DNA from 3 places in the Pseudomonas sp. NPDC087185 genome. Region 1 is predicted to be linked to each of the others. Evidence: riboswitches for the same ligand, from Rfam matches in the RefSeq annotation. Region 1 holds a riboswitch; each other region holds the start of a gene.
What was found. A riboswitch is a leader RNA that binds a small molecule or an ion and turns the genes downstream of it on or off. The one in region 1 is predicted to bind cobalamin.
Positions count from the first base shown of each region.

Region 1 (9,549 bases):
GGATACCAGAGCCCGACGTTCGTGCAGGGCCTCCACGGAGCCGGGCGTCTGCACCTGGGTGCCCAGGTAGTGGCGCAGCGCAGCGGGAGACACCGCCCGCACCACCCCTTGAGCGTCGACGACGAACGTGGAGTTGAATGCCATGCTCTGCTGCAACAGGCGGTCGGTTTCAGCCTGCAACGCCTGGGTATTACCCAGTTGCCGGCCCTGCACGCCAGCGCTGAACGACAGCTGCTGCAAGGCATTGCCGATGAACGTCTCGGTGATCGCCGCCAGCTTCGCTGCGTACACCCGGTTGGCTTACAGGGCGTGGTCGATCAGCAACTGGCGTTGCACTCGGTAGCTGGCGAAATAACTGGTGCAGAGCATCACCAGGGCGGTGAGGGCGCAGAGAATCAGGATCAGCGTACGCAGGTCCAGGCGCAGTCCATGCTTGGCGTGTGGCAATCCTGACCTCACTGGCGCAAAAGGAAATAACCTTACTCGTTATAGGCTTGAGCGGCTACGGGCGGCATGGCGGGTTGTCGCAAAGCGTCAGGAACCGGCGTTTTCAAGCGCATTCAGCTCGTCTTCCACCTGTTGCAGGCGCTGCTTGGCCAGTGCCTGTGCCTTTTCATCGCGCGCTGTTTCACGCATCAGCCGGGTGAGCTTTGCGCTCAGGCGCTGACCGTCTTCGGTCTCTTCCATCGCCTTGGCCTTGGCCGGGTCGCGGGTGACTGCGACGATGGTGGCGAACTCGGTGTCGCTGAAGTTCTTCTCGCTGTAGAGCTTGAACAGGTCCTGGCGCTGGTCCTCCACCGTGAGGTGCTTGCGCAGCACGCCGCGGATGGTGTCCTCGGCCAGTTGCGGGTGGGTGCGGGTGAGGAGCGACGCCATGCGCTCGATGTTGTGCTCGTAGGCCTCCTGCAACGGCAGGTTGGCCAGGATCTGTTCCTCGCGGGTGGGCTTCTGGTCGCAGGCGGTGAGGGCGGCGATGAACAGCAGGGGCAGCAGCAACGTGGGAATGCGGGGCATGGGGTGGCCTTGGGCGCGCGTTTCAGGTGGGGGATTATAGCGAGGTCGGCCCGCTGTCGACGAGCCATTCGCGGCGCTGCATTGCACGGCAATGTGCGGTAGGGTGGTCGGCCCGTTGCCCAAGCCAAAGCCTGCAGCCCCATGCCGAACTGGATCATCCAACCGCCCCGCCGTGAAGCCGTGGCCGAACTCGTCACTTTCGTCGACAGCGCCCGACGCGCGCTTTTCCCACTGCTGGCCCATTCGCCGTTGCCCAAAGACCTGGCCCATTTCGAAGCCACTTACCTGGACGGCGACGGCCACTTTCTCGAAGCCCGTGACCAAGGTCGGTTGGTCGCTGGCATCGGTTACCTGCCGTACGATCATCGCTTTCGCCAACTCGATTATCACGGCAAACACGTCGTCGAAATCGTGCGCCTGTTCGTGCTCCCTGAATACCGCCGCCACGGCCTGGCCGCTGCGCTGTTCTCGGCCTTGCGCGAGCGGGCCATCGACGCCGGCGTCGAATGCCTGTACCTGCACACTCATCCGTTTCTGCCAGGGGCGATCCGCTTCTGGGAGCGCCAGGGCTTCGCCGTGATCGATGTGGAAGACGACCCGGTGTGGCGGACCACGCACATGGAGCAGTGGCAGGCCGTCTAGGACTTTTCCTACTTTTCAGCGGCGCGCAGCGACAACGGGTTCATTTTCAACCCCCGGCCATTTGCTTACCTTCGGGTTTCTGACGATGACGAAGAAGGCATGCTCATGGCGCACTTGGCACTGTATAAACTTGACCTGCTCGATGAGTTCGAGCGGCGCACCGATAGCTGGAACTTCGGTGACTTCGAACGGCGGCTTGCCGAGCTATGGCCGAGGGCCAATTACCAGGATGCCAAGGGCATCATCAATGCGGCGCACAAGGAGGGTCGCTGGCCGAACACGGTGAAACGGTACTTGCTGACCAATTACCAGGTGCACGGCAATGTCAGTTCGGAGTTCAACGACACCTTTGCTGATGTGGTGGCTGCGATGTCCGAGCAGGAAAAGCACGATTGGCAAGTCGCTTAGCAGGGGCCTGTGGGGGCAGGTTTACCTGCGAACCAGGGCATGGCCCTGGCCCTGCACCGCGGTGCCTTCTTCGCGGGTAAACCGCTCCCACAGGAGCAGCGTTGGCCTGGCAAACAGCACTGTGCCTGCAGGGGTAAGGTGCCTGATTGGCTGTCAGAATCCGCCCGTCAACGGCCATTCCACCGCCAACCGAATCTGATTCCCATCCAGCTCCGCCTGCGCCGTATCCCCGCGGTGCACGTTGTGCCTCAGCGAAAACGCCGTGCCCTTGGCCTTGCCACTCTGCACCACATACCGCGCCTCAAGGTCCCGTTCCCAGTGTTTGCCGCCCTTGCCATAACCCAGGTACGCATACCCGCCAGTGGGGTCCACATGTGTGCCATCGATATCGAACCCGCGCACATACAGCGCCGTCAGGTTCAACCCCGGTACGCCATACGCGCCCATGTTCAGGTCATAGCGCGCCTGCCATGATTTTTCGTTCGGGGCGTTGAAGTCGGACATCTGCACGGCGTTGGCAATGAAGATCGCGCCGCGGGTCACGTAGTCGAACGGCGTGTTGCCATCCACCTGCTGCCAGCCGAGGCTAACGCTGTGCGGGCCTTGGCTGTAGCGCGAGACCAGGCTCCAGGTGGTGTTGTCGATGCGCCCGGACAGGGCCTTGCCGGTGTCGGTGGTGCGGTACAGGTTGAGGTCCAGGCTCAGGCTGCGGCGGTCGTCCAGGGCGTGGGTGACGGTGCTGCCGAGGTAGTGCTGGTTCCAGTTGTCTTCGTAGCGGGAGGTGTACAGGCTGCCGCTGAAGGCGGCGCTGGGGTTCCACACCAGGCCGGCGAGGTCGAAGCTGTTGCCTTGTCGGCCGTTGGAGTAATTGACCACGAAGCCCTGGTTGTGGCTTGAGGCGTTACGGTCGGTGCTTTCGTTGAAGTGCCCCGCGACCAGCTTCAGCGTGTCGATTTCGTTGCTGGTGAGGAAGAACCCGGTCGCGGTTTCAGGCAGCAAGCGGCTGTCGGAAGAGCTGAACACGGGTGTCTTCACTCGCTGCTCACCATAAGAGAGCACGGTGTTGGACATGCGCAGCTTCAACGCTGCGCCGCCTCGGCTGTATTCGTTCTTCGGGTGGCCGTCATTGTCCACGCCGAGCAAGCGCGCTTTACCGACCCGGCCGCCGCCGCTGTCGAGTTGCACGCCAAGGTAGGCGTGGGCGTCGACGCCAACCCCGATCAGGCCTTGGGTAAAACCGGACTGGAACGTGCCCATCAAGCCGTAGGCCCATTCCTCAGCCAGGCCGTTGCGTTCGTTGCGGGGTTTGTAGGCATTGCGGCCAGCGCTGTTGCGCCCGCCGTGCTTGTAGTCACGCTGGTCGTACACCGTGCGGTTGAGGAGGCTCCAACTGCTGTCCTCGACGAAGCCATTGCTCTGTGACTGTGCAGATTCAGCCAGCGCCAAGGGCGCGAGGCCCAGCAGCGGCAGGGCCATTAGCAAACGGTTCATTGCCCGGCCTCCAGCTGCTGCAGTTGCGCCGTGAAGCGCGCTTGTGCCCGGGCTGGCAAGGTCGCTGGCCATTCGACCGGGGCTGTATCGCCCACCTGGATCAGCATCACCATGCCCATCGCCAGGTGCGGAATGCACTGGATGCCGTACAGCCCAGGGACGGTGAAGGTCTGCTCGAACGGCTGGTTCAATTTGCTCTTGAACGCCTCGGCGCCAGCGGGCAGCAAGCCTGGCAGGCTGGCGGCATTGTGGCCGCTCTGGGTTGGCAGAAAGCGCACGGTGTCGCCCGGTGCGATGCGCAGGTGGTCTGGCTCATAGACCATGGCGCCCGCCGGCCCGCGGTTGAGCATCTTCACTTCATGCACTTCAGCCAGCGCGGCAAAGGGCAGCAGGGCGCTGGCGAGCAGCAGGGCGGTGGGGCGCAACAGCATGGCGGGAACTTCCTGGTTCAGGGGGCGCGAAAGCGCAGGATGCGCGCGCCGTCGAAGGGGTCGGTGAGGTAGTGGGCGTGCACGCCGAAGGTGCTCAGCAGGCGCTCGGGGGTGAGTACCTGCAGCGGTTTGCCGAGGGCCACCAGGCGGCCGTGTTCGAGCACCGCCACGCGGTCGCAGGTGAGTGCCTGGTTCAGGTCGTGCAGGGCCACCAGGGTGGTCACTGGCAGCGCCTGCACCTGTTGCAGCAGGCTCAGCTGGTGCTGGATATCGAGGTGGTTGGTCGGCTCGTCGAGCAGCAGCACCTGCGGGCGCTGGGCCAGGGCACGGGCGATGTGCACGCGCTGGCGCTCACCACCGGACAGCGAGCCCCAGATGCGTGTACGCAGGTGCGCGGCATCGAGGTCGGCCAGGGCTTGCTCGACGATGGCGCGGTCCTCTTTGGAGAACGGCGCGAGGGCCGATAACCACGGCGTGCGCCCCAGCGCCACGGCGTCGTACACACTGATGGCGTCGAGGGTGTCGGCCTGTTGTTCGACCAGCGCCAGGGCCTGGGCAATACGCCGGCGCGGCAGGTGCGCGAGCGGCTCGCCGAGCAGCCGGACGCTGCCACTGTGCGGTGTACGCAAACCGGCCAGCAACTTGAGCAGGGACGATTTGCCGGAGCCGTTGGGGCCGACGATGCCGAGGGTTTCGCCCGCGATCACGGCCAGGTCGATGTCGCGCAGCACGCTGTTGCCTGACAGTTGCAGGCTCAGGCCCTGGCAGGCGAGCGGGGCGACGTGCAGTGGCGCCATGACCGTCATGCGCGCCTCCGTCGGCTGACCAGGATCAGCGCGAATACCGGTGCACCGATCAAGGCCGTGACCACACCCACCGGGATCACCTGGCCAGGGATCAGCGTGCGCGACAGCATGTCGGCGGCGATCAGGAACAGCGCACCGCCCAAGGCGCTGGCCGGCAGCAGCCGGCTGTGGCCGGGGCCGAGCAGCAGGCGCAAGGCATGCGGAATGACCAGCCCGACAAAACCGATGGCGCCGACGATGGACACCATCACCGCCGTCACCAGCGCCGCACAGCTGATCAACAGCAGCTGGCTGCGGCGTACCGGGATACCCAGCGACGCCGCCGAATCGGCGCCAAAGGTGAAGGCATCCAGCGTACGCCGGTGCCACAGGCACACCACCAGCCCGCACAGCGCCACCGGCAGCGCCATCCACACCGATGGCCAGCGCACGCCGCTGAGGTTGCCCAGCAGCCAGAACAGGATGCCGCGGGCCTGCTCGGCAGTGGCCGACTTGGTGATGAGGAACGCGGTCAGGGCGGTGAACAGTTGCGAGCCGGCGATGCCCGCCAGGATCACCTGGGCGTTGTTGCTGCTCGGCCCGGCCGCACGGGCCAGTACCAACACCAGCGCGAACGCTGCCACGGCGCCGACGAAAGCGCCGCCGGACATGCTCAGGGCCACGCTGCCCAGGCCTAGCAAACCGACCAGCACGGCGCCCGTCGAGGCGCCGGCCGACAGGCCCAGCAAGTAAGGTTCGGCCAGCGGATTGCGCAGCAGCGCTTGCAAGATCACCCCGCAGGTCGCCAGCCCCGCACCGCAGGCCGCGGCGACCAGGGTGCGGGTCAGGCGGTAGTTCCAGATGATCCCGGCATCGATCGGGTCGACCGGGTAATCGGCTTGCCACAGGTGGTTGGCCAGTACCTGATAGACCACCCGGGGCGATACGGTGGTTTCGCCAATGGCGGTGCCTGCCAGCAGTGCGGCGAGCAGAGCGAGCAGGGCCAGGGCCGTGCAGGGCAGCAAACGCTTCATCACTGCGCCGCTTTACCGCTGGCGAAGGCCGCAGACAGGGTCTGCAGGCCACGGAACAGGCGAATGCCGGCCTGCATGGCGTCGGCGTCGAGGATAATGATACGGTTGTTCTTCACGGCATCCATGTGCTGGGTGACGGGGTCGTTGTGAAGGAATTCCAGCTTCTTCTGGTAGTCGTCGGCGGGGAAGCGGCGGCGGTCCATGCGGGCGATGATCAGCCAGGTCGGGTTGGCCTTGGCAAGGGTTTCCCAGCCTACGGTCGGCCATTCTTCAGTAGACTCGACCACGTTGCGCACGCCCAAGGTGCGCAGCATGAAATCGGCGACACCTTGTCGCCCGGCGACGTAAGGGTCGATGTCCAGGTCGGCGCTGGAGAACCAGAACAGCGCCGACGTTTTGCTCAAGTCCTTACCGGCCAGTTGCTGCTTGGCACCGTCCAGGCGCGCCTTGAGATCGGTATTCAGCGCTTCGCCACGGGCCTGCACGTCGAAGATTTCAGCCAGCTGGCTGACGCTCTTGTAGATGCTGTCGACCTGGAACGCCTGCAGGCGCGTACCGTCGGCACCGACCAGGTTGTCCTTGCCTTCGCAGTCCGAAGGCAGCAGGTAGGTGGGGATCTTCAGTTCGTTGAACTGCTCGCGGGTTGCGACCACGCCCTGGGCGCCGACCATCCATTCGAACTGCACCGCCACCAGTTGCGGGCGCTTGCCGACCACGGCTTCGAAGCTCGGGTCGTTGTCGGCCAGGCGCGGCACCTGGTCATTGAGCGCCTTGTACTCCGGCAGCACGTTGTTGAACCACAGCGAAGTGCCCGCCAGCTTTTCGCCCAGGCCCAGGGCATAGAGCATTTCGGTACCGGCCTGGCCGATGGTCACCGCGCGCTCGGGGGCGTGGGCGAAGGTCTGCGGCATGCCGCAGTTGTCCACGGTCAGCGGGTAGTGGGTGGCGGCGGCATGGGCCACGCCGGTGAGGCTCAGGCCGGCGAGCAGGGTGGCGAAACGAGGCAGCATGCTGGGCGATCTCCTATCGGACAGTTCACGGAAGGAACGCACGGACAGGCATCGCCGAGCCCCTGCAGGCAGCAGGAGCAACACTGATGGCCAATCCCGGACACCCCGCCGGTTGGTGAATGTAGGCCGGCAGGTCTCCTGACTGGTGCTTCATCGCTCAACGCCGGCCTTCCCGGATAGTGGATCCAGTGGCATCAATGGCATGAGCTCGGCACCTACAGTTGCGGGGGCAGTTCCGTTTGGCGCGCCTGGGGCGGCCTGGGATTCCCTATTAATTCCGTGGTGGAAACCGGCGGCCCGCATGGTAGACCATCAGGCGCCGGGTGAAAACGCTAAATCAGAAGTACTTCAGCCAGGTGATGTCGCGACGGCGCGCCTTGAGCCGGGCAAACCAGCGCACCGGCAGGTACAACGCCACCGCCAGCAGCACCGCGCCTAGCCACACGGCGCCAATGCCGTCGAAGCCGAAGTAGTCGCCGTGGTTCAGGCCGAACACGGCGACGCTGGCCAGGTACAGCAGCTTCAGCACATACAGGTGCAGCAGGTAGAAGAACATTGGCGCCGCGCCGAACACGGCCAGGGCGCTGATCCAGCGGGCTTGCCCTGCGCGTTCGAAGGCGCGCAGCAACAGCAGGCCGCAGCCCAGGGTCAGGGCCAGGAACAGCAGCGAAGGCGGGTACTTGGTTATGTTGAAGAAGCTCATCAGCGTCTGGGTGAGGGTCGGGTAGCCGCTCCACGGCGCTTCGCCGTAGCCGTTGAGCAGGCGCAGCACGACGAAACCGAGCAGGGCGATCACGCCCGCCAGCAGCAGGTGATGCTGGCGTTGCTTCGCATCAAGGCCACGGCCGAACCAAGGGCCAAGGCCATAGCCCAAGGCGATCACGCCGATCCACGGCAGCACCGGGTAAGAGGTGCGCAGGCGCAGGCTGTCGGAGAACTCAAGCCAGCCACGGTCATGCAGGATCGCCCAGGGCACATGCATCGCCGACTCCACACCAAAGTGCAGGCCATCGAGCAGGTTGTGGCCGGCGACGATCAGCGCACCCAGGGCCAGCAGCGCGGGGCGGGGCAGCCACACCAGCAGCGACAGGGCGATCATGCTGACACCGATGGCCCAGATCACCTGCAGGTAGATCACGCTGGGCGGCAGCTGGAAGGTCCAGGCGAAGTTGACCAGGGTGAACTCCAGCACCACCAGGAACAGGCCGCGCTTGAACAGGAACGCCGAGACATCGCTGCGGCCTTGGTACTTCTCGCCGTACAGCCAGGCCGACAGGCCGGTGAGTAGCACGAACACCGGGGCGCACAGGTGGGCCAGGGTGCGGCTGGCGAACAGCGTCGGGTCGGTGGCGTCGATGGTCATCGGGTCGCTGACCTGGCGGTGCAGGAAGAACGTCTCGCGAACGTGATCGAGCAGCATGAACAGGATCACCAGGCCGCGCAGGGCATCGATGCTCTGCAGGCGCTGGGTGAGCAGGGTGGGGGTGGCGGCGGCGCTTGTCATGGAAGAGGGTCGCAGGCAGGAATGAATGTCAAATGAAACGTTATCTTATAACTATTTAATGAAGGCCTGGTAGTGGTTTTTTGGGTGTTCATACCGGCCTGTTCGCGGGACCAGCCGGCGCCCACAGGTTCCACACATTTCTGCAGTCACTGTGGGGGCGGGCTTTTTGCGCGAACAGGCCGGACCTGCTGACTCAAATCAGAAGCTGTAATCCACGGTGGCAAAATACGAGCGCGGCACGCCCATGATCCATTGCGTGCCACTGAAGGCCGAAGCCACGTATTCTCGGTCGAACAGGTTGTTCACCTGCAACCCCAGCCGCACGTCCGGCAGCACCTGCCAGCCAATGTTGGCATCGACCACGGTGTATCCCGGCGCACTCTGGGTATTGGCGGTATTGGCATAGCGCTCATCCACAAAGCGCGCGCCAATGCCGGCGTCCACTTGCTGGCCGAAGCCTTTGCTCAACCACAGGTTGGCCGTGCGCCGGGGCACGTTGGCCGGGCGGTTGCCGCTGCGGTCGTGCGCCACGCCGGCGACCATTTCGTCGAAGTCGTCATACCGGGCGCGCACCACCGAGGCATTGGCCGCGACCTGCCACTGTCGCGGCAAGGCCAGCGCCAGGGTCGCCTCCAGGCCATCTGAGGTCTGCTGCCCGGCCTGCTGCTTTTCGTGGGTCAGCGGGTCGTCCACCAGCAGCTTGTTCTTGACGATGTGGAAGGCGGCCAGCGTCCACTCCCCGCGCCCGTCCCAGAAGCGCTGTTTGACGCCCAGTTCAGTCTGCTTGGACTCGGTCAGGTCGTAGTTCATCTGCGCCGGGCTGAGGCTGATCAGGTTGTTCACCCCGTCCTCGCTGGTGGAGTACTGGCCGTACAGCGACAGGTTGTCGGTGGCGGCGAACACCAGCCCGGCGCGCCAGTTGCCGCCTTGCAGGCTGCGGTCGCTGCGGGTGCCGTCGGTGAGGTTGTCGCGGTCGATGTGGTGCTGGTCGCGGCGCACGCCGGTCACCAGCGACAGGCGCTCGGTCAGTTGCAGGCGGTTCTCGGCGAACAGGGCGAAGGTGTGGGTGCTGGAGAGGGTTTGCGGGCGCGTCGGCGAATCGCTGTGGAAGTACCCAGGTGTCGGCTGCCACGGGTCGATGTAGTCGCCGCCGACATCGTTGTACGGTGTGTTGCTGTCGACGTTGAAGCGCACCTTGTTGTACTCGGCGCCGAGCACGGTCTTGCTGGC
Region 1 is NZ_JBIUZK010000003.1:818,875-828,423, reverse strand. Features, by position in the region: partial or broken gene ACIPIJ_RS14105 (diguanylate cyclase domain-containing protein) at 1-447, opposite strand, end outside; gene ACIPIJ_RS14100 (hypothetical protein) at 535-1,014, opposite strand; gene ACIPIJ_RS14095 (GNAT family N-acetyltransferase) at 1,156-1,656, shown strand; gene ACIPIJ_RS14090 (hypothetical protein) at 1,762-2,064, shown strand; gene ACIPIJ_RS14085 (OprD family porin) at 2,218-3,555, opposite strand; gene ACIPIJ_RS14080 (pseudoazurin) at 3,552-3,986, opposite strand; gene ACIPIJ_RS14075 (ABC transporter ATP-binding protein) at 4,004-4,792, opposite strand; gene ACIPIJ_RS14070 (FecCD family ABC transporter permease) at 4,789-5,805, opposite strand; gene ACIPIJ_RS14065 (ABC transporter substrate-binding protein) at 5,805-6,815, opposite strand; cobalamin riboswitch at 6,926-7,124, opposite strand; gene ACIPIJ_RS14060 (DUF1624 domain-containing protein) at 7,153-8,319, opposite strand; gene ACIPIJ_RS14055 (TonB-dependent receptor) at 8,518-9,549, opposite strand, start outside.

Region 2 (9,549 bases), on a different contig from region 1:
AAGGAGGCATCCGGCAGGCTGCCGAAGCGAATCCCCAGGTCGAAGCCATGGCTGGCCAGGTCCAGCGGATGGTCGCTGATTTCCAGTTGCACCTCGATGTCCGGGTAGCGGGCATAGAAGTCTGCCAAGGCTGGGCCGATGTAGCGGCGGCCAAAGCCCAGCGAGGCGTTCACCCGGATCAGGCCTTTGGGCTCGGCGCGGTGGCGGCCGATCAGTTGTTCCACTTCGTCGACCTGCGCGAGGATGCGCGCCGCATGAGCAAAATACAGCTCACCCTCTGCGGTCAGGCTCATGGAGCGGGTGGTGCGATTGACCAGCCGTACGCCCAGGCGTGCCTCCAGCGCCGCCAGGCGCTTGCTCACCGCCGGTGGTGTTACGCCCAGCTCGCGTGCCGTGGCGGCCAGGCTGCCTTGCTTGGCCAGCAGGTGGAAGAAGCCCAGGTCCTGTGTCGGATTCATCATTAACCCATGGTTACTTAAGAGGTGATCCAGGGTTAACTGCTGCCCTGTGTTCACTACATATACTCGGCTCATCCCCGCCAGCACAAGTTCGGCGGGCCACAATAAGCAGGGGAGTCGAGGCATGAACAACTACAAGATCGCGGCAATTCCAGGTGATGGCATTGGCGTAGAAGTGATCGCCGCAGGTGTGGAGGTGCTGCAGGCACTGGCTGCCAAGCGCGGCAGCTTCGGCATCGATTTCGAGCATTTCGACTGGGGCTCGGAGCGTTACTTGCGCGAAGGCCAATACATCCCTGCCGGTGGCCTGGAGAAACTCAAGACCTTCGATGCCATCTTCTTTGGCGCGGTGGGCAGCCAGGAGGTGCCGGACCATGTGTCGCTGTGGGGCCTGCGCCTGCCGATCTGCCAGGGCTTCGATCAGTTCGCCAACGTGCGCCCGGCCCGTGTGCTGCCGGGGGTGACCAGCCCATTGGCCAAGGGTAAGGCGATCGACTGGGTGATCGTGCGCGAGAACTCCGAAGGCGAATATTCCGGCAGTGGCGGCCGTGTTCACCAGGGCTTGCCGATCGAAGTGGCCACCGAGGTTTCGACGTTCACCCGCGTCGGCGTCGAGCGCATCCATCGCTTTGCGTTCGACCTGGCCCGCACACGGCCGGCCAAGCACCTGACCCTGGTGACCAAGTCCAACGCCCAGCGCCATGGCATGGTGCTGTGGGACGAGGTATTCGAGGACGTGGCCAAGGACTACCCGGATGTACGCACCACCCGCGAACTGGTGGATGCGGTGACCACCACCATGGTACTCAAGCCCGAGCAGTTGGATGTGGTAGTGGCCACCAACCTGCATGCCGACATCTTGTCGGACCTGGCTGCCGCGTTGTCCGGCAGCCTGGGCATCGCGCCCACCGCCAACCTCAACCCCGGCCGCGACTTCCCGTCGATGTTCGAGCCGATCCACGGTTCGGCCTTCGACATCACCGGCAAGGGTGTGGCCAACCCCATTGCCACCTTCTGGACCGCGGTGATGATGCTCGAGCACCTGGGGGAGGAGGCTGCCGCTCGCGAACTGATGGCGGCGATCGAGGCGGTGACCGAGAGTGGCGTGCACACGCCTGACCTGGGGGGCAAGGCGACCACCCGTGAAGTGACCGATGCGGTGCTGGCGCTGATTCGTCGCTAAGCGTGATGGCCCATCGTCGGTACACCGACGATGGGCTCCGTGAAATCGCCCCCGTTCGATTGACGCTCCCCATTCAACCCTCTAACCTTCGCGCGTGTTTCAGGTGCCCTGCCAGCCTCGACTGGGCAGGGTGAAACTGGGAAGCCGGTGGGCGCCAGCATGGCGCGAGTCCGGCGCTGCCCCCGCAACGGTAGGTGAGTAAAAAGCCGCGCACGGCCACTGGATGCCCGCATCCGGGAAGGCGCGCAGGCCCGGGCCGACGCCCGCTCACAAGCCCGGAGACCGGCCTGTCACTGCCAACGGCATCACGGAGGGTGATGCGCGGTGCACCGTGGCGTCTGGCCATGGCTCCTGCGCGCTCTCCGCTTGCCTGTCTATCGACCTGTCGCCGCTGCTTCGCGTGGCGCCAGCCTGCGGAGTACCCCCATGAGCGAACCCACCGAACGCGACGAACGCCACCTGGCGCGCATGCAGCGCAAGAAGGCGGTCATCGACGAACGTATCGCCAATTCCCCCAACGAATGCGGCCTGCTGCTGGTGCTCACCGGCAACGGCAAGGGCAAGAGCAGCTCGGCATTCGGCATGCTCGCCCGCGCCTTGGGGCATGGCATGCAATGCGGCGTGGTGCAGTTCATCAAGGGCCGCAACAGCACCGGCGAAGAGCTGTTCTTCCGTCGCTTCCCCGAGCAGGTGCGTTACCACGTGATGGGCGAGGGCTTTACTTGGGAAACCCAGGACCGCCAGCGCGACATTGCCGCTGCCGAAGCGGCCTGGCACGTTTCGCGCCAGCTGCTGCAGGACCCGAGCGTGCAGTTCGTGGTGCTCGATGAGCTGAACATCGCCCTCAAGCACGGCTACCTCGACCTCGACCAGGTGCTTTCCGACATCCAGGCGCGGCCACCGATGCAGCATGTGATCGTCACTGGCCGCGCGGCCAAGCCCGAAATGATCGAGCTGGCCGACACCGTCACCGAGATGGGCATGCTCAAGCATGCGTTCCAGGCGGGCATCCGCGCGCAGAAGGGCGTCGAACTGTGAGCCACACGCGACATTGCCCGGCCGTATTGATCGCGGCCCCGGCGTCTGGCCAGGGCAAGACCACCGTGACTGCGGCCCTGGCCCGGCTGCACCGCAACCTCGGGCGCAAGGTCCGGGTGTTCAAGTGCGGGCCTGATTTTCTCGACCCGATGATCCTCGAGCGCGCCAGCGGTGCGCCGGTGTACCAGCTCGACCTGTGGATGATTGGTGCGGAGGAAAGCCGTCGACTGCTGTGGGACGCGGCAGGCGAGGCCGACCTGATCCTGATCGAAGGGGTCATGGGGCTGTTCGACGGCACGCCGTCGAGCGCCGACCTGGCGCGCCACTTCGGCGTGCCGGTGCTGGCAGTGATCGATGGCACGGCCATGGCCCAGACCTTCGGCGCCCTGGCCTTGGGCCTTGCGCGCTACCAGGCCGACCTGCCGTTTGCCGGCGTACTGGCCAACCGGGTCGGCAGCCTGCGCCATGCGCAACTGCTCGAAGGCAGTTTGACCGAAGGCTTGCGCTGGTATGGCGGCCTGTCGCGCGAGCGCGGCATCGAGCTGCCCAGCCGCCACCTGGGGCTGGTGCAGGCCAGCGAGCTGAATGACCTGGATGCTCGCCTGGACGCTGCCGCCGAAGCACTGGGCAGCAGCTGCGACGCCGCGCCGCCGCCGCCGGTGGCGTTCGCCGAGCCTGAGCCGCAGCCGAGCGCCGCGTCGCTGGCCGGTGTGCGCATCGGCGTGGCCAAGGACGAAGCGTTTGCCTTCACCTACGGCGCCAACCTCGACCTGCTGCGCAACCTGGGCGCACAACTGGCATTCTTCTCGCCGCTGCACGACCGTGAACTGCCGGCCGTCGATAGCCTGTACCTGCCGGGTGGCTACCCCGAGCTGCATCACCATGCGCTGGCCGCCAACGCGACGATGTGTGAGGCCATCCGTGCCCACCACGGCGCTGGCAAACCGCTGCTGGCCGAATGCGGCGGCATGCTTTATCTGCTCGATGCCCTGACCGACGTTGCCGGTGAACGAGCGGCGCTGGTCGGCCTGCTACCGGGCGAAGCGACCCTGCAAAAACGCCTGGCGGCCCTGGCCTTGCAAGCTGTGGAACTGCCGGAAGGTACTTTGCGCGGGCACACCTACCACCATTCGCTGACCAGCACCGAACTGGAACCGATCGCCCGTGGCCTGAGCCCCAACGGTGGGCGCGGCAACGAGGCGGTCTATCGCCTGGGCCGGCTCACCGCGTCCTACGTGCACTTCTATTTCCCGTCCAACCCAGAGGCGGCGGCGGCGCTGTTGCGACCATGAGCGAACACGCTTTCAGTGAGGCCGAGCGTGCCGCCGTCTACCGCGCCATCGGCGAGCGCCGTGACATGCGCCACTTTGCCGGCGGCACGGTCGCCCCTGACGTGCTCGGCCGCCTGCTCGGCGCCGCACATCAGGCACCCAGCGTGGGCCTGATGCAGCCGTGGCGCTTCATTCGCATCCGCCAGGGCGACCTGCGCGCGCGCATCCAGGCGCTGGTGGAACAAGAGCGGGTGCGCACGGCCGACGCCTTGGGTGAGCGCACCGACGAATTCATGAAGCTCAAGGTCGAAGGCATCAACGACTGCGCCGAATTGTGGGTAGCCGCCTTGATGGACAACCGCGAACCGCACATTTTCGGCCGCCGCACCCTGCCGGAAATGGACCTCGCCTCGCTGGCCTGCGCCATTCAGAACCTGTGGCTGGCGGCCCGTGCCGAAGGCTTGGGGATGGGCTGGGTCTCGTTGTTCGACCCACAGGCACTGGCCGAGCTGCTGGGTATGCCTGCCGGGGCCAAGCCGGTCGCTGTACTGTGCCTTGGCCCTGTTACCGAATTTTATCCGGCACCGATGCTGGTGCTGGAAAACTGGGCCGAAGAACGGCCCTTGAGCGACATGCTGTTCGAGAACCAATGGGGAGAGCGCCCATGAGCGTGGCCTTGCTGACCGTGGCCGGCGTGGCCCTGGATGCCTTGCTGGGCGAACCGCAGCGGCGCCACCCGCTGGTAGCTTTCGGCAACCTGGCGTCCAACCTGGAGCGGCGCCTGAATGCCGGTGGGCGAGGCTGGCGCAGCCATGGCGTGAGTGCCTGGTTCCTGGCCGTGGTGCCCTTGACCCTGGTGGCGCTGATCCTGTCCTGGCTGCCCTATATCGGCTGGCTGGTGGACGTGCTGGCGCTGTATTGCGCGCTGGGCCTGCGCAGCCTCGGCGAGCACGTGCTGCCCGTTGCCAGCGCCTTGCGCCAGGGCGACCTGGAGGAGGCGCGGCGGCGTGTCGGCTACCTGGTGAGCCGCGAAACCCGCGAGCTCGATGAGCCCGCCGTGGCCCGGGCCGCGACCGAGTCGGTGCTGGAGAACGGCAGCGATGCGGTGTTCGCCGCGCTGTTCTGGTTCATCGTCGCCGGCGCGCCGGGCGTGGTGCTGTACCGCCTGAGCAATACCCTGGATGCCATGTGGGGCTACCGCAACGAACGCTTCGAGCGCTTCGGCTGGTGCGCCGCGCGCATCGATGATGTGCTCAACTATATCCCTGCAAGGCTGGTGGCGCTGAGCTATGCATTGCTCGGCAAGACCCGCCTGGCGCTGGCCTGCTGGCGCAAGCAGGGGCCATTGTGGGACAGCCCCAATGCGGGCCCGGTGATGGCGGCGGGCGCCGGTGCTTTGGGTGTCGAGCTCGGCGGCCCGGCGGTGTATCACGGCGAACTGCACGAGCGCCCGTGCCTGGGCGAAGGGCCGATGGCCGATGCCGATGCCATCGAGCGCGGCTGGAGCCTGGTGCAGCGTGGCGTATGGCTGTGGCTGTTGGTGATCTGCGTGGGAGCGTACCTGAATGCTTGAGCACGGTGGCCGCCTGTTACGGGCGGTGCGGCAATACGGGATTGCGCGTGAGGCCTGGCTCGACCTGTCCAGCGGCATCGCGCCGTGGCCTTACCCGATCCCGCCGATCCCGATGGACGCCTGGGCGCGCCTGCCCGAGACGGAGGACGGCCTCGAGGCGGCGGCGCGCGCCTATTACGGCGCCCGCCAGCTGTTGGCGGTGGCCGGCTCCCAGGCGGCGATCCAGGCGTTGCCCCAGCTGCGCCCCAGTGGCCGGGTCGGGGTGCTATCGCCTTGCTACGCGGAGCATCCGCAGGCCTGGCAGCGGGCAGGGCATACCCTGATCGAGCTGCAGGAAGGGCAGGTCGACGCGACCCTCGACAGCCTCGATGTGCTGGTGCTGGTCAACCCGAACAACCCGACCGGCCACCGTGTGCCCCGGGACCGACTGCTCGCGTGGCATGCCCGCTTGGCCGAGCGGGGCAGTTGGCTGGTGGTCGATGAAGCCTTCATGGACAACACCCCCGAACACAGCGTGGTCGAGTGTGCCGAACGCCCCGGGCTGATCGTGCTGCGCTCGTTCGGCAAGTTCTTCGGCCTGGCGGGTGTTCGATTGGGCTGTGTCGCTGCCGAACTGCCCCTGCTGCAACGCCTGGCCGACCTGCTGGGCCCGTGGACCGTCAGTGGCCCCACGCGCGTGCTGGCCCAGGCTTGCTTCGCCGACCCGGCAGCGCATCAGGCGCAGATCGAGCGCTGCGCCCAGGCCAGCGCACGATTGGCCCTGTTGCTGGAGAGCACCGGGCTGGCACCTGCAGGTAGCTGCGACCTGTTCCAGTACGTGCGCAGCGAGCGTGCCGCGCACCTGCATGACTTTCTTGCCCGCCGCGGCATCCTCGTGCGCCTGTTCCAGCAGCCTCCCGCCGTGCGCCTGGGGCTGCCCGCCTGCGCGGCCGATGAACAGCGCTTGGCCCAGGCCCTGGCCGATTATCAGAAGGAAACGGCATGACCACCCTCATGGTGCAAGGCACCACCTCCGATGCCGGCAAGAGCACGCTGGTCACCGCGCTGTGCCGCTGGCTGCTGCGCCAGGGCGTCGCCGTGGTGCCGTTCAAGCCACAGAATATGGCGCTCAACAGCGCGGTGACCGCCGACGGTGGCGAGATCGGCCGTGCCCAGGCGGTGCAGGCCCAGGCCTGCCGGCTGGCGCCGCACACCGACATGAACCCGGTGCTGCTCAAGCCCAACAGCGACACCGGCGCCCAGGTGATCATCCATGGCCGCGCGGTCACCAGCATGAACGCGGTGGCTTATCACGACTACAAGGCCATCGCCATGCGGGCGGTGCTGGCCTCCCATGAGCGCCTGAGCGCCGGGTATCCGGTGGTGATGGTCGAAGGGGCGGGCTCGCCTGCCGAGATCAACCTGCGCGCCGGTGACATCGCCAACATGGGCTTTGCCGAGGCGGTTGACTGCCCGGTGATCCTGGTGGCCGACATCAATCGCGGCGGGGTCTTCGCCCACCTGGTCGGCACCCTCGAACTGCTGTCGGCGAGCGAGCAGGCGCGGGTCAAGGGTTTCGTCATCAACCGTTTCCGCGGTGACATCGCCTTGCTGCAGCCGGGCCTGGACTGGCTCGAACAGCGCACAGGCAAACCGGTGCTGGGCGTGCTGCCGTATGTCACCGACCTGCACCTGGAGGCTGAGGACGGCATCGATGTGCGCCAGGCAGCCAAGGACGAGCGCGTGCTCAAGGTGATCGTCCCGGTGCTGCCGCGCATCAGCAACCACACCGATTTCGACCCGTTGCGCCTGCACCCGCAGGTCGACCTGCAGTTCATCGGCCCCGGCCAGCCAATTCCTCCAGCCGACCTGATCATCCTGCCAGGCTCCAAGAGCGTGCGCGGCGACCTGGCGCAACTGCGCGAACGCGGTTGGGACGCCGCCATCGCCCGGCACCTGCGCTATGGCGGCAAGCTCATTGGCATTTGCGGTGGCCTGCAGATGCTCGGCCGCAACGTGCACGACCCGCTCGGCCTGGAAGGCACTGCAGGCTCCAGCCCGGGGCTTGGCCTGCTCGACTACGCGACGACACTCGAAGCCGAGAAGCAATTGCGCAACGTGGCCGGGGTGTTGAGCCTTGAGCAAGCGCCGGTTGGCGGTTATGAAATCCATGCCGGCGTCACCCACGGCCCTGCGTTGGAGCACCCTGCCGTGCAACTGGCCGATGGCCGCAGCGATGGCGCTATCAGCGCTGACGGTCAGATTTTCGCCACCTACCTGCATGGCCTGTTCGAAGGCAGCCAGTCGTGCGCCGCGCTGCTGCGCTGGGCGGGGCTGGAGAACGTGCAGCCGATCGACTACGAGGCCCTGCGCGAGCGCGACATCGAGCGCTTGGCCGACCTGGTGGAAAAGCACCTGGATACCGCGTACCTGCGAACATTGTGTGGAGTCGCCTGACATGCGCAACCTGATCCTCGGCGGCGCCCGTTCGGGCAAGAGCCGCCTGGCTGAACAGTTGGCTGCCGACAGCGGCCTGCCGGTGACCTACATCGCCACCAGCGAACCGCTGGATGGCGAAATGAACGAACGCGTACGCCTGCACCGCCAGCGCCGCCCAGGCGACTGGGGGCTGATCGAAGAGCCCCTGGCCCTGGCCGCCGTGTTGCGCGCTGAAGCTGCCGAAGGCCGCTGCCTGCTGGTGGACTGCCTGACCCTGTGGTTGACCAACCTGCTGATGCTCGAGGACGACCAGCGCCTGGCCCAGCAGCGCGATGCGCTGCTCGACTGCCTGGAGCAGTTGCCCGGCACCCTCATCCTGGTCAGCAACGAAACCGGCCTGGGCGTGGTGCCCATGGGCGAGCTGACCCGGCGCTATGTCGACCTGGCCGGCTGGCTGCACCAGGCCGTCGCCGAACGCTGCCAGCGCGTGGTACTGACCGTCGCTGGCCTGCCCCTGATGCTCAAAGGACCTGCACTATGAACCCGACCTGGTGGCGTGACGCCTGCCAACCTCTCGACACCGCTGCCATGGACCAGGCCCGCGCCCGTCAGCAGCAGCTGACCAAACCGGCCGGCTCGCTCGGCCAGCTGGAAGGCCTGGCGGTGCAACTGGCCGGCCTGCAGGGGCGTGAACGACCGACCCTGGACCAGGTCGCCATCACTATTTTTGCCGGTGACCATGGCGTGGTGGAGGAGGGCATCTCGGCCTACCCGCAAGCGGTGACCGGGCAGATGCTGCGCAACTTCGTCGGCGGCGGCGCGGCGATCAGCGTGCTGGCGCGCCAGCTGCAGGCCAGCCTCGAAGTGGTCGACCTGGGGACTGTTGACCCGGCGCTGGCGCTGCCGGGTGTGCGCCACCTGCACCTGGGGGCCGGTACCGCTAACTTCGCCCGCGAGCCAGCGATGACCGATGCGCAACTGCGGGCGGCGCTGCAGGCCGGCCGTGACAGCGTGCAGCGCGCAGCCGAGAACGGTGCCCAGCTGTTCATCGGTGGCGAGATGGGCATCGGCAACACAACGGCCGCCGCGGCCCTGGCCAGTACGCTACTGGCCTGCCCTGCGCGCGACCTGAGTGGCCCGGGTACTGGCCTGGATAACGCCGGGGTACGGCACAAGGCTGAAGTGATCGAGCGCGCCCTGGTGCTGCACGGCCTGCGTGCCGACGACCCGCTGCAGGCGCTGGCCTGTGTCGGTGGCTTCGAGATCGCGGCCCTGGTCGGCGCCTACCTGGCCTGCGCGCAGCAGGGTATTGCCGTGCTGGTGGACGGCTTTATCTGCAGCGTCGCCGCACTGGTGGCGGTGCGCCTCAACCCGCAGTGCCGCGCCTGGCTGTTGTTCGCCCACCAGGGCGCCGAGCCTGGGCACAAGGCCTTGCTCGAAGCGCTGCAGGCCGAACCGCTGCTGGCGCTGGGCCTGCGCCTGGGTGAGGGCAGCGGTGCCGCCCTGGCCGTGCCGCTGATGCGCCTGGCCTGCGTGCTGCACGGGCAGATGGCGACCTTCGCCGAAGCGGCCGTGGCGGATCGCCCGGCATGATCATCGACCTGCTGC
Region 2 is NZ_JBIUZK010000008.1:216,508-226,056, reverse strand. Features, by position in the region: gene ACIPIJ_RS24885 (LysR family transcriptional regulator) at 1-458, opposite strand, end outside; gene ACIPIJ_RS24880 (tartrate dehydrogenase) at 583-1,641, shown strand; cobalamin riboswitch at 1,726-1,947, shown strand; gene cobO (cob(I)yrinic acid a,c-diamide adenosyltransferase) at 2,068-2,679, shown strand; gene ACIPIJ_RS24870 (cobyrinate a,c-diamide synthase) at 2,676-3,971, shown strand; gene bluB (5,6-dimethylbenzimidazole synthase) at 3,968-4,618, shown strand; gene cbiB (adenosylcobinamide-phosphate synthase CbiB) at 4,615-5,523, shown strand; gene cobD (threonine-phosphate decarboxylase CobD) at 5,516-6,508, shown strand; gene ACIPIJ_RS24850 (cobyric acid synthase) at 6,505-7,959, shown strand; gene cobU (bifunctional adenosylcobinamide kinase/adenosylcobinamide-phosphate guanylyltransferase) at 7,961-8,482, shown strand; gene cobT (nicotinate-nucleotide--dimethylbenzimidazole phosphoribosyltransferase) at 8,479-9,534, shown strand; gene cobC (alpha-ribazole phosphatase family protein) at 9,531-9,549, shown strand, end outside.
Region 2: linked by a shared signal. The riboswitch ahead of cobO (cob(I)yrinic acid a,c-diamide adenosyltransferase) and the one ahead of ACIPIJ_RS14065 (ABC transporter substrate-binding protein) in region 1 are both predicted to bind cobalamin.

Region 3 (9,549 bases), 430 kb from region 1:
CGCCGAACACATGCAGGCCATCGCGAATCTGCGATTCCTTGAGGTCGCACAGGTAAGTGTCCAGGCGCGGCAACCACACGGCAGCATCGTCCAACTGGCCTTCCAGCTGCAGTTCGCGATCAATATGGTTGGCCTTGACCAGTTCGAGAATATCGCGCTGCAGTTCACGGGCGCGCCGCGGGTCGAGCATCTGCGCTTCGTAGAACTCGTCGGCCAGTTGCTCCAGATGGCGCAACGGCCCGTAGGTTTCGGCGCGGGTCAGCGGCGGCATCAGGTGGTCGATGATCACCGCCTGGGTGCGGCGCTTGGCCTGGGCGCCCTCGCCTGGGTCGTTGACGATGAATGGGTAGATGTTCGGCAGTGGGCCCAGCAGCGCATCCGGCCAGCACTGGGCAGACAGGCCGACGCCTTTGCCGGGCAGCCACTCCAGGTTGCCGTGCTTGCCGACATGGATGACCGCGTCGGCGGCAAAGGCATGGCGCAGCCAGAAATGGAACGCCAGATAGCCATGTGGCGGCACCAGATCCGGGTCGTGGTAGACGGCGCTGGGGTCGACCTGATAACCACGCGCCGGCTGGATGCCGACGAACGTCAGGCCAAAACGCAGGCCGGCGACCATCAAGCGGCCGCTGCGGTACATCGGGTCTTGCTCGGGTGGCCCCCAATGCTCCAGTACGGCCTGGCGGTTGGCTTCAGGCAGGCGCTCGAAGGCCGCCTGATAATCCGTGAGACTCAGGCTCTGGGCACAGGGACGCTGGTCGAGGTGGTCGAGGTCGTTGGTCACGCCGCCGAGCAACTGGTGGATCAGTTGCGTGCCGCTGCCCGGCAGCTCGGCCAACGGATAGCCTTCGGCTTGCAGGGCCTTGAGAATATTCAAGGCCGCTGCGGGCGTGTCCAGCCCGACGCCGTTGCCGATACGCCCATCACGGGTCGGATAGTTGGCCAGCACCAGCGCCACGCGCTTCTGCCCGTTGGGCAGTCGCGCCAGCTCCACCCAGCGCCTTGCCAGTTCGGCGACGAAATCCATGCGTTCGGGGTGGGCGCGGTAGCAGACTACGTCTGACTGGCTGCGCTCGCTGCGCCAGGCCATGTCCTTGAAACTCACCGGGCGGGTGATGATGCGCCCGTCCAGTTCAGGCAAGGCAATGTGCATGGCCAGGTCGCGGGCGCCAAGGCCCTGCTCGCTGGCTTCCCAGCCGGGTTGGTTGTCCTGCGCGCAGATCGCCTGCAGCACCGGGATATCACGTCGAAACGGCCGCAGGTTGGGGCGCTCCGGGCTGGACAAGGCGAAGCCTGTGGTGTTGATCAATACGTCGGCGCCGACTTCGTCCAGCCAGGCTTCCACCTGTTCCAGGCAGGCACTTTCCTTGAGGCTGGCGACGGCAATCGGCAGCGGGTTGAGGCCGGCTGCCAGCAGGCGTTCGCAGAATACGTCGATGAAGGCCGTATTGGCGGCCTGCAGGTGCGAGCGGTAGAACAGCAGCGGCGCCACCGGGTGCTCCGGGAGCCACTGGCCGTACCAATCTTCAAGGACCGCTGCCGGTTTGCTCGGGTGATAGACCGAGGTGCGTGGCAACGGCTGCGGCGCATCCCAGGTGTAATCACAGCCCAGCCACTGGTTGGCCAGGCACTTGAACAGGTTGACGGCATTGGCCTTGCCGCCTTGGCGCAGGTAGTGCCAAAGGCGCTCGGCCGACTCGCCAGTGACCGTGCCAAGGCCGGTCAGCTCCGGGTCCGGGCGGTCGTCGCCCGGCACCAGTATCAGCTGGACACCGCGCGAGGACAGTTCGACCAGCTGCTCGACACCATACCGCCAATAGCCGACGCCGCCGTGCAACGACACCAAAATGACCTTGGCATGGCGCAACACCTCATCGACATACAAATCGACCGAAGCGTGGTTCTGCACCTGCATGGGGTTGGCCAGGCGCAAGCTGGGGAAGTCATCCGGCAGTTGCTCGGCGGTTTCGGCGAGCAAGGCCAGGTGCGAGTCGCCGCTGCAGAGGATCACCAGTTCGGCGGACGTCTGGCCGAGGTCGGCAATGCTGTCGTCCGGCACGAAGCCGCCGGGCTGGGTCCGCAGCAGGTGCATGGGTCAGGCGCCCAGGGCTTGGCGCAGGCGCGCTTCCAATTGCGCGGCATCGAGGTCCTGGCCAATCAGCACCAGGCGGGTGATGCGCGGCTCGTCGGCGCGCCAGGCGCGGTCGAAGTGCTTGTCAAAACGGGTGCCCACGCCTTGTACCAGCAGGCGCATCGGTTTGCCAGGAATCGCCGCGAAGCCCTTGGCGCGCAGGATGCCGAATTCCACCACCAGCTGAGTCAGCGCGTCGAGCAGCAGGGCTTCATCGGCTTCGGGCAGGTCGATGGAAATGGAGTCGAAGGCGTCATGATCGTGGTCGTCATGGTCGTCGCCGTCATGGTGCGAATCGTGGTGCGTACGGCGGCCATCGATGTGTGCTTCGGATTGCGCGCCCACACCCAGCAGCACGTCCAGCGGCAGGCGGCCGCTGCTGGCTTCGATCACCTTGACCGCAGGCGGCAATTCTTCGGCGACTTCGGCGCGGACCTTGGCCAAGCCTTCGGCGTCGATCAGGTCAGCTTTGTTCAGCACCACCAGGTCGGCACTGGCCAACTGGTCGGCGAACAGTTCGTGCAGCGGCGATTCGTGGTCCAAGTTGGGGTCGAGCTTGCGCTGGGCGTCGACCTGGTCCGGGTAGGCGGCGAAGGTGCCGGCGGCCACGGCCGGGCTGTCGACCACGGTGATCACTGCGTCGACGGTGCAGGCGTTACGGATTTCCGGCCACTGGAAGGCTTGCACCAGGGGCTTGGGCAGGGCCAGGCCGCTGGTTTCGATGAGGATGTGGTCGAGGTCGCCGCGGCGCGCCACCAGCTCACGCATCACCGGGAAGAATTCTTCCTGCACGGTGCAGCACAGGCAGCCGTTCGCCAGTTCGTAGACGCGGCCGCTGGCCTCTTCCTCGGTGCAGCCGATGCTGCACTGCTTGAGGATTTCGCCGTCGATGCCGAGCTCGCCAAACTCGTTGACGATTACCGCGATGCGGCGGCCCTGGGCGTTGTCGAGCATGTGCCGGAGCAAGGTGGTCTTGCCCGAGCCGAGGAAGCCGGTGACGATGGTGACGGGGAGCTTGGCCAGTGTTTTCATGTCGCGTTGCCCTTGGCAGGATGGCGCGGGCATGCGGGACGAAAGCCGCGGGCCAGACCGGCCGGGCTCGTTCGCCACCGGATCACCCCGCCCGGTTGAAAGTCGAAAACGTTGCGAGGCAGGTCTCCTGGCTTGCACCGTTCCGGCCCCGATCGAACGGAGATGGCGGGATGACGCCTTCCCGCGCCGAGGCGCAGTGGCTGTGTCGATCCGTTTCGGTGCTTACAGTTGCGGGGGCAGCCGCGGCTTGTACCGCGTTCCCGTCTTAGCTTCGGCCTGGCCGAAGAACCTCGAAGCGGCAAGGCTACGCGGGGGGTGGGGGATGGTCAACAGTTGCCGCGAGCCACCCCCCACAAATCCCAACGCAAACTGCTTTTCGCTTTTGCTTTTGCTTTTGCTTTTGCTTTTAAGCGCGCGGTAGTTCAGGCGCCACCGAATGCGACTTCAGGAGGCCGAGCGCAGGTCTTGCGAGCGCGGTCCTCCCGGGAGCAAGGCCGGAGCGAGGGAACCCCGAAGCGCAGCGCAGGGGCCGGATGACAGGAGCCAGCCTTTTTGGGTGGGCCCGCTCCCATCATCCGGCCCCTACGCTGCGCTCCGGCCTCCTGAAGTCGCAATCTGCATCGCCTGAACTACCGCGCACTTAGAAGCAAGAGCAAGAGCAAACCTGCAACACGCGCTGCGATTGACGGAAACATTGCCCCGTGCTCTCCTTACACCCTGCGTTCAGGTGCCCCCAAGGGGGTGAAACGGGAAACCGGTGCGTCGCAGGCCCCCGATAAGGGCCCGACAACTCCGGTGCTGCCCCCGCAACGGTAAGCGAGTGAAGCGTCGAGACCACTGTGCCACGCAGTACGGCATGGGAAGGTGACGCTTTACCAGGAGCCCTGCTCCTCCTCGCAAGCCCGGAGACCGGCCTGACGTTCATGAACACCCCGCGGTGGGCGGGCGCTGTCGCATTCCCCTGGGCCATCCAAGCCCGGGGCTGTCGCGCTCGCCTATGCCCCTATAAAAGCAAAGCAGAGGAATGCGTCATGCCCATCACCAGCGCCAAACACAGCATCAGCACCCCCGTCACCCTCAGCCAGCGCGTGGTAATCGCCGCCGGTGCCAGCCTGCTGGGCCTGTGCCTGATCTACTTCGCCGGCTTCTCGCACATCGAGGCCGTGCACAACGCCGCCCACGACACCCGCCACAGCGCCGCCTTCCCCTGCCACTGAGACCGCCCGATGATCAAGCGTATTGCCCGCACCGCCGGGTTCAGCGGCCTGCTCGCAGCCCTGCTGCTGACCCTGCTGCAGAGCTTCTGGGTCGCCCCGCTGATCCTGCAGGCGGAAACCTATGAGTCGGCCGCCCCTGCCGCCGAGCACCACAACCATGACGGCGAAGCGGCTGTTGCCCATGAACATGCGGCCGGCCATGAGCACAGCGACGAGGCCTGGTCGCCGGAAGACGGCTGGCAGCGCATCCTGTCGACCACCGGGGGCAACCTGGTGGTAGCGGTCGGTTTCGCCCTAATCCTCGCCGCGCTGTACAGCCTGCGTGAGCCCAACCGCGTCGCCACTGGTGCGCTGTGGGGCCTGGCCGGGTTCGCCGTGTTCTGCCTGGCGCCCACCCTGGGCTTGCCGCCTGAGCTACCGGGCACCGCCGCCGCAGACCTCGGCCAGCGCCAGAACTGGTGGATCGGTACCGCTGCTGCCACTGCAGTGGGCCTGGCCCTGGTGGTGTTCGCGCGGCACTGGCTGTTCAAGGCACTCGGCATGGTTTTGCTGGTGGTGCCCCACGTGATCGGTGCACCGCAACCCGACGTTCATCAAAGCCTGGCCCCCGAAGCCCTGGAAACCCAGTTCAAGGTCGCTTCGTGGGCAACCAACGCCGCCTTCTGGGTGGCATTGGGCCTGCTCAGCGCCTGGCTGTATCGCCGTTCCAGCCAGGCTTGATGACCAGCAAAAAGCTGCAGCTGGCGCTGTACGCCGGCTTCGGTTGCCGCCGGGGCTGCCCGGTGGAAGTGCTCGACGCGCTGCTGCGCCAGGCGCTGGACCGGCATGGCCTAGCACTGACTGCGCTGCAGGGCATCGCTAGCATCGCCTTGAAAGCTGACGAGCCAGGCCTTCAACAACTTGCCAAACGTTACAACTTGTCGCTGGTGGTGTTCGAGGCCAGCCAGCTGCAGGCCTTCGAGCCCCTGCTCAGCCACCGTTCTGCGCAAGCCTTCGCCCACAGCGGCTGCTGGGGCGTTGCAGAGAGCGCGGCGCTGGCCCTGGCGCACCGCGATGTCGGCAAAGCCACCCTCCGAGTGACACGGCAATCACTTGGCCCCGCTACCCTCGCCCTCGCCTGCGGCGGATAATCGATACCTCTTTTACCTGCAAGGATTTTTCATGACGGTCTACTTCATTGGCGCCGGCCCCGGTGACCCGGAGCTGATAACGGTCAAGGGACAACGCCTGATCCGCCAGTGCCCGGTCATCATATACGCCGGCTCCCTGGTGCCTGCGGCGGTACTCGAAGGCCACCAGGCCGAGACGGTCATCAACAGTGCTGAGCTGCACCTGGAACAAATCATCCAGGCCATGCGCAAGGCGCATGAAAAAGGCCTGGACGTGGCCCGCGTTCACAGCGGCGACCCCAGCCTGTATGGCGCCATCGGCGAACAGATCCGCCACCTGCGGGAACTGGGTATCGACTACCAGATCATCCCCGGGGTTACCGCCACTGCTGCCAGCGCCGCACTGCTGGGTTGTGAACTGACCCTGCCGGACGTGGCACAGACGCTCATTCTCACCCGCTTCGGTAACAGCTCCCCGATGCCTGCCGGGGAGCAACTGGGCGATTTGGCCCGCCATGGCAGCACCATGGCCATCCACCTTGGGGTCAAGCATCTGGCTCGCATCGTCGACGAGCTGCAGCCCCACTACGGGGCCGATTGCCCCGTGGCCGTCGTGCACCGCGCCACCTGGCCGGACCAGGACTGGGTCTGCGGCACGCTTGGCGATATCGTCGGGCAGGTCGCCGCCAAGGGCTTTCGCCGCACCGCGCTGATCCTCGTCGGCCACGTGCTGGGGGACGCGCCGTTCGCCTCATCCGCGCTGTATCACGCCGGGCACGCGCACCTCTACCGCCCTGGCGATTGAGCATTGCCAACCGGCCAAAGGCCGTAGCAGACTCCAGGCTCCTACCCGCGGACCGGAGTGACACCCATGCTGGCGCTACGCCCCAATTGCGAATGTTGTGATGCAGACCTCCCAGGCGATAGCCCCGATGCGTTGATCTGCTCGTTCGAATGCACCTTTTGCCGCAGCTGTGCCGAAACCCGTTTCCATGGCCGCTGCCCCAACTGCTCAGGCCAACTGCTGGCCCGCCCCACTCGGGTGGGCCAGGCGTTGAGCAACAACCCCGCTTCGACCCAACGCGTACTCAAGCCCCACGCTGCCTGCGCATAAGTAACTTTCTTTTGCTGGCATCGTCGAAATCAGCATCGGCGATGCCTGTCTTCATGTGATTTTGTAGGACTTTTCAACAAAGTCAGCCTCCTTAGTCAACACATCTATACTCGCCATTACCAAGGGGTCGGAATGGACGTATCGTGCTGCGCTGCAGAAACACCTTGCAGACGTATTCCTGATTATCCTCAGGAAACGGACCACATTCCGACAGGAGTTTTCTTCATGACAACTGTACTGATCGTCGACGATCACTCTACCGTTCGATTCGCGATACGCATGTTGCTTGAGCGCGAGCGCTTTCACGTCATAGGTGAAGTAGACAACGGCAGCGAAGTGGCGCAGGTAGCACGCAAGCTGCAACCCGATGTCGTGGTCCTGGACATCGGGCTTCCTGGCCTGGACGGCATGGAAGTGATCAAACGGCTGCAGCAGCTCGAGCATGCCCCCCGGATCATGGTGCTGACCGGCCAGGCCACCGACCTGTACGTACGCCGCTGCCTGGATGCCGGCATTGGTGCTTTCGTGACCAAAAGTGAAGACCTCGACGCCGTCGTGTTTGCGCTCAAAGCCTTGGTCAAAGGTTATTCGACGTTCCCGCAGATGGCGGTCAACAGCAATACCCTGGACAGCGAGCCGACCCGCCTGGGCAGCCTGTCCAACCGCGAGATGGAAGTGCTGCGGCGCCTGTCCAATGGCGAAAATAACAAGCACATCGGCACTCAGATGAACCTGAGCGCCAAGACCATCAGCACCTACCGGGGCCGTATCATGGACAAGCTCAAAACGGAATCGTTGGTAGAAATGGTGGACCTGGCCAAGCGCAACAGCGTCAACTGAGCGCAATCGACATGAAGCGCACGCTGGCTGGCTTGTTCGTGGTCATCGGCCTTGCATGCTGCCCGCGGGTAACGCTAGCCGATGCCGAGCCACGGCAGTTGCTGGCGCGCGCCGTCAGTGCCGCCCCCCCCTTGCAACTGGACTCTCAGGACCGCCAGTGGCTGCAACAGCGCAAGGCCCTTCTGCTGGGCAGTTCGCGCCCCGACTATCCGCCCTTCGAGATCAACATCAGCCCGGCCGATTACGAAGGCCTCAGCGCCGATTACGCCGGGCTGATCGCCGAGCAATTGGGGGTACCGATCGAAGTCAAACGTTTTTCCAGCCGCCACGAAGCAATTGCCGCCCTGCGCGATGGCGCAATCGACTTGCTGGGCAGCTCCAACGCCTTTGAGGCAGCCGATGCCCAGCTCAGCCTCAGCCTGCCCTATGCCGACGACTTGCCGGTCATCGTTACACGCGAAGGGCGCACGCTGAAAAACAACAAGGATCTCGCAGGCCTGCGCCTGGCCATGGTCGACCACTACCTGCCGGGCGAGACGGTCCGCACGCTCTACCCCAACGCGCAGTTGAGCTTCTATCGTTCTACCCTGGCGGGCCTGGCGGCCGTTGAACTGGGCGAGGCGGACGCTTACCTGGGCGACGCCATCAGTACCGACTTTCTGATCGGCAAGAGTTACCAGGGCATGATCAAGATCGACCATTTCTGCCAGGTGCCTGCCGCAACCTTTTCCTTTGCCCTGGCCAGCGACAACCCACGCCTGCGGCGCCTGGTCGACACGGCCCTGGCGAGGATTACCGAAAGCGAGCGGCTGAGCATCCTGCGCCGCTGGACCAGCGGCAACACCAGCCTGCTGCTCGAGCGCCACCTGTCCGCGCTGACCGCTGAAGAACAGGCCTGGATAGACCACAACCCCACCGTCAGCGTACTGGTCGACACGGCGCTCGCGCCATTGACCTTCAACGATACCCAGCAGCGCTCCAGTGGCATTACCATCGACCTGCTCAAGCAGATCACCTTGCGCACCGGCCTGCAGTTCAAGCTGATCGAACGCCGCGCCGTGCAGACCATGGTCGAGCAAGTGGCGCGCAGCGAGGCGCAGATGATCGGCGCCCTGGGTTACGGCGCAGAGCGCGCGACGCAACTGCGCTACACCCGCCCCTATCTGGTCAGCCCCAGGGTCCTGGTCACGCGCAGCCAGGCGCCCTGGCCATTGCAGGCCAGAGGCCTGGACGGGCAGCGCATTGCCCTGTTGCGTGGCTCGCCCTTGCGCGCTGACGTGCAGCGCCAGTACCCAGAGGCCAAGGTCGTCGAAGTGGACAACCCGCTGGCGCTGATGGAAGCCGTGGCCAACGGTGAAGCGGACGTCGCCTACAGCAACCACATCAATGCCACCTACTACATCAACCATGTATTCAAAGGTCAGTTGCGCATCGCCAGCGTGCTGGGGGAAGACCCGGCCGTCGCGGCGTTCGCCGTCGCTCCCGACCAGCCACAGCTGCAGGCGATTCTCGACAAAGCGCTGCTAAGCATGCCACCCGAAGAACTGGACCAGCTGATCAATCGCTGGCGCACCAGCACCCTGGTCAGTGACAGCCCCTGGCGCAACTACCGCACGCTGGCGCTGCAGGTGCTGGTGCTGTCGGCGCTGCTGCTGGCCGGCGTGGTGTTCTGGAACAGCTACCTGCGCAAGCTGATCCACCAGCGCACCGAGGCCCAGCGCGCGCTGCAAGCGCAACTGGCGCTCAGCCGCGGGCTGCTCGAACAATTGCGCCAGGCAAAAGATGATGCCGAACAGGCCAGCCAGACCAAGAGCACCTTCCTGGCGACCATGAGCCACGAAATCCGCACCCCCATGAATGCGGTGATCGGCCTGCTCGAACTGGCCCTGGAGGATAGCCGCAGCGGCCGCTGCGATACCCTGGCCCTGCAGACCGCGCACGATTCGGCCATCGGGCTGCTGGGGCTGATCGGCGACATACTCGATATCTCGCGCGTGGAATCCGGGCACATGACCCTGCAACCGGTGGCCACCGACCTGGTCGAACTGGTGCGCAGCACCTTGCGGGTGTTCGAGGGTAATGCACGCATCAAAGGCCTGCACCTGC
Region 3 is NZ_JBIUZK010000003.1:388,938-398,486, forward strand. Features, by position in the region: gene cobN (cobaltochelatase subunit CobN) at 1-2,092, opposite strand, end outside; gene cobW (cobalamin biosynthesis protein CobW) at 2,096-3,163, opposite strand; cobalamin riboswitch at 3,263-3,471, opposite strand; cobalamin riboswitch at 3,872-4,096, shown strand; gene ACIPIJ_RS12075 (CbtB-domain containing protein) at 4,195-4,380, shown strand; gene ACIPIJ_RS12080 (CbtA family protein) at 4,390-5,100, shown strand; gene ACIPIJ_RS12085 (cobalamin biosynthesis protein) at 5,100-5,510, shown strand; gene cobM (precorrin-4 C(11)-methyltransferase) at 5,542-6,294, shown strand; gene ACIPIJ_RS12095 (DUF1272 domain-containing protein) at 6,361-6,603, shown strand; gene ACIPIJ_RS12100 (response regulator) at 6,829-7,443, shown strand; gene ACIPIJ_RS12105 (transporter substrate-binding domain-containing protein) at 7,455-9,549, shown strand, end outside.
Region 3: linked by a shared signal. The riboswitch ahead of cobW (cobalamin biosynthesis protein CobW) and the one ahead of ACIPIJ_RS14065 (ABC transporter substrate-binding protein) in region 1 are both predicted to bind cobalamin.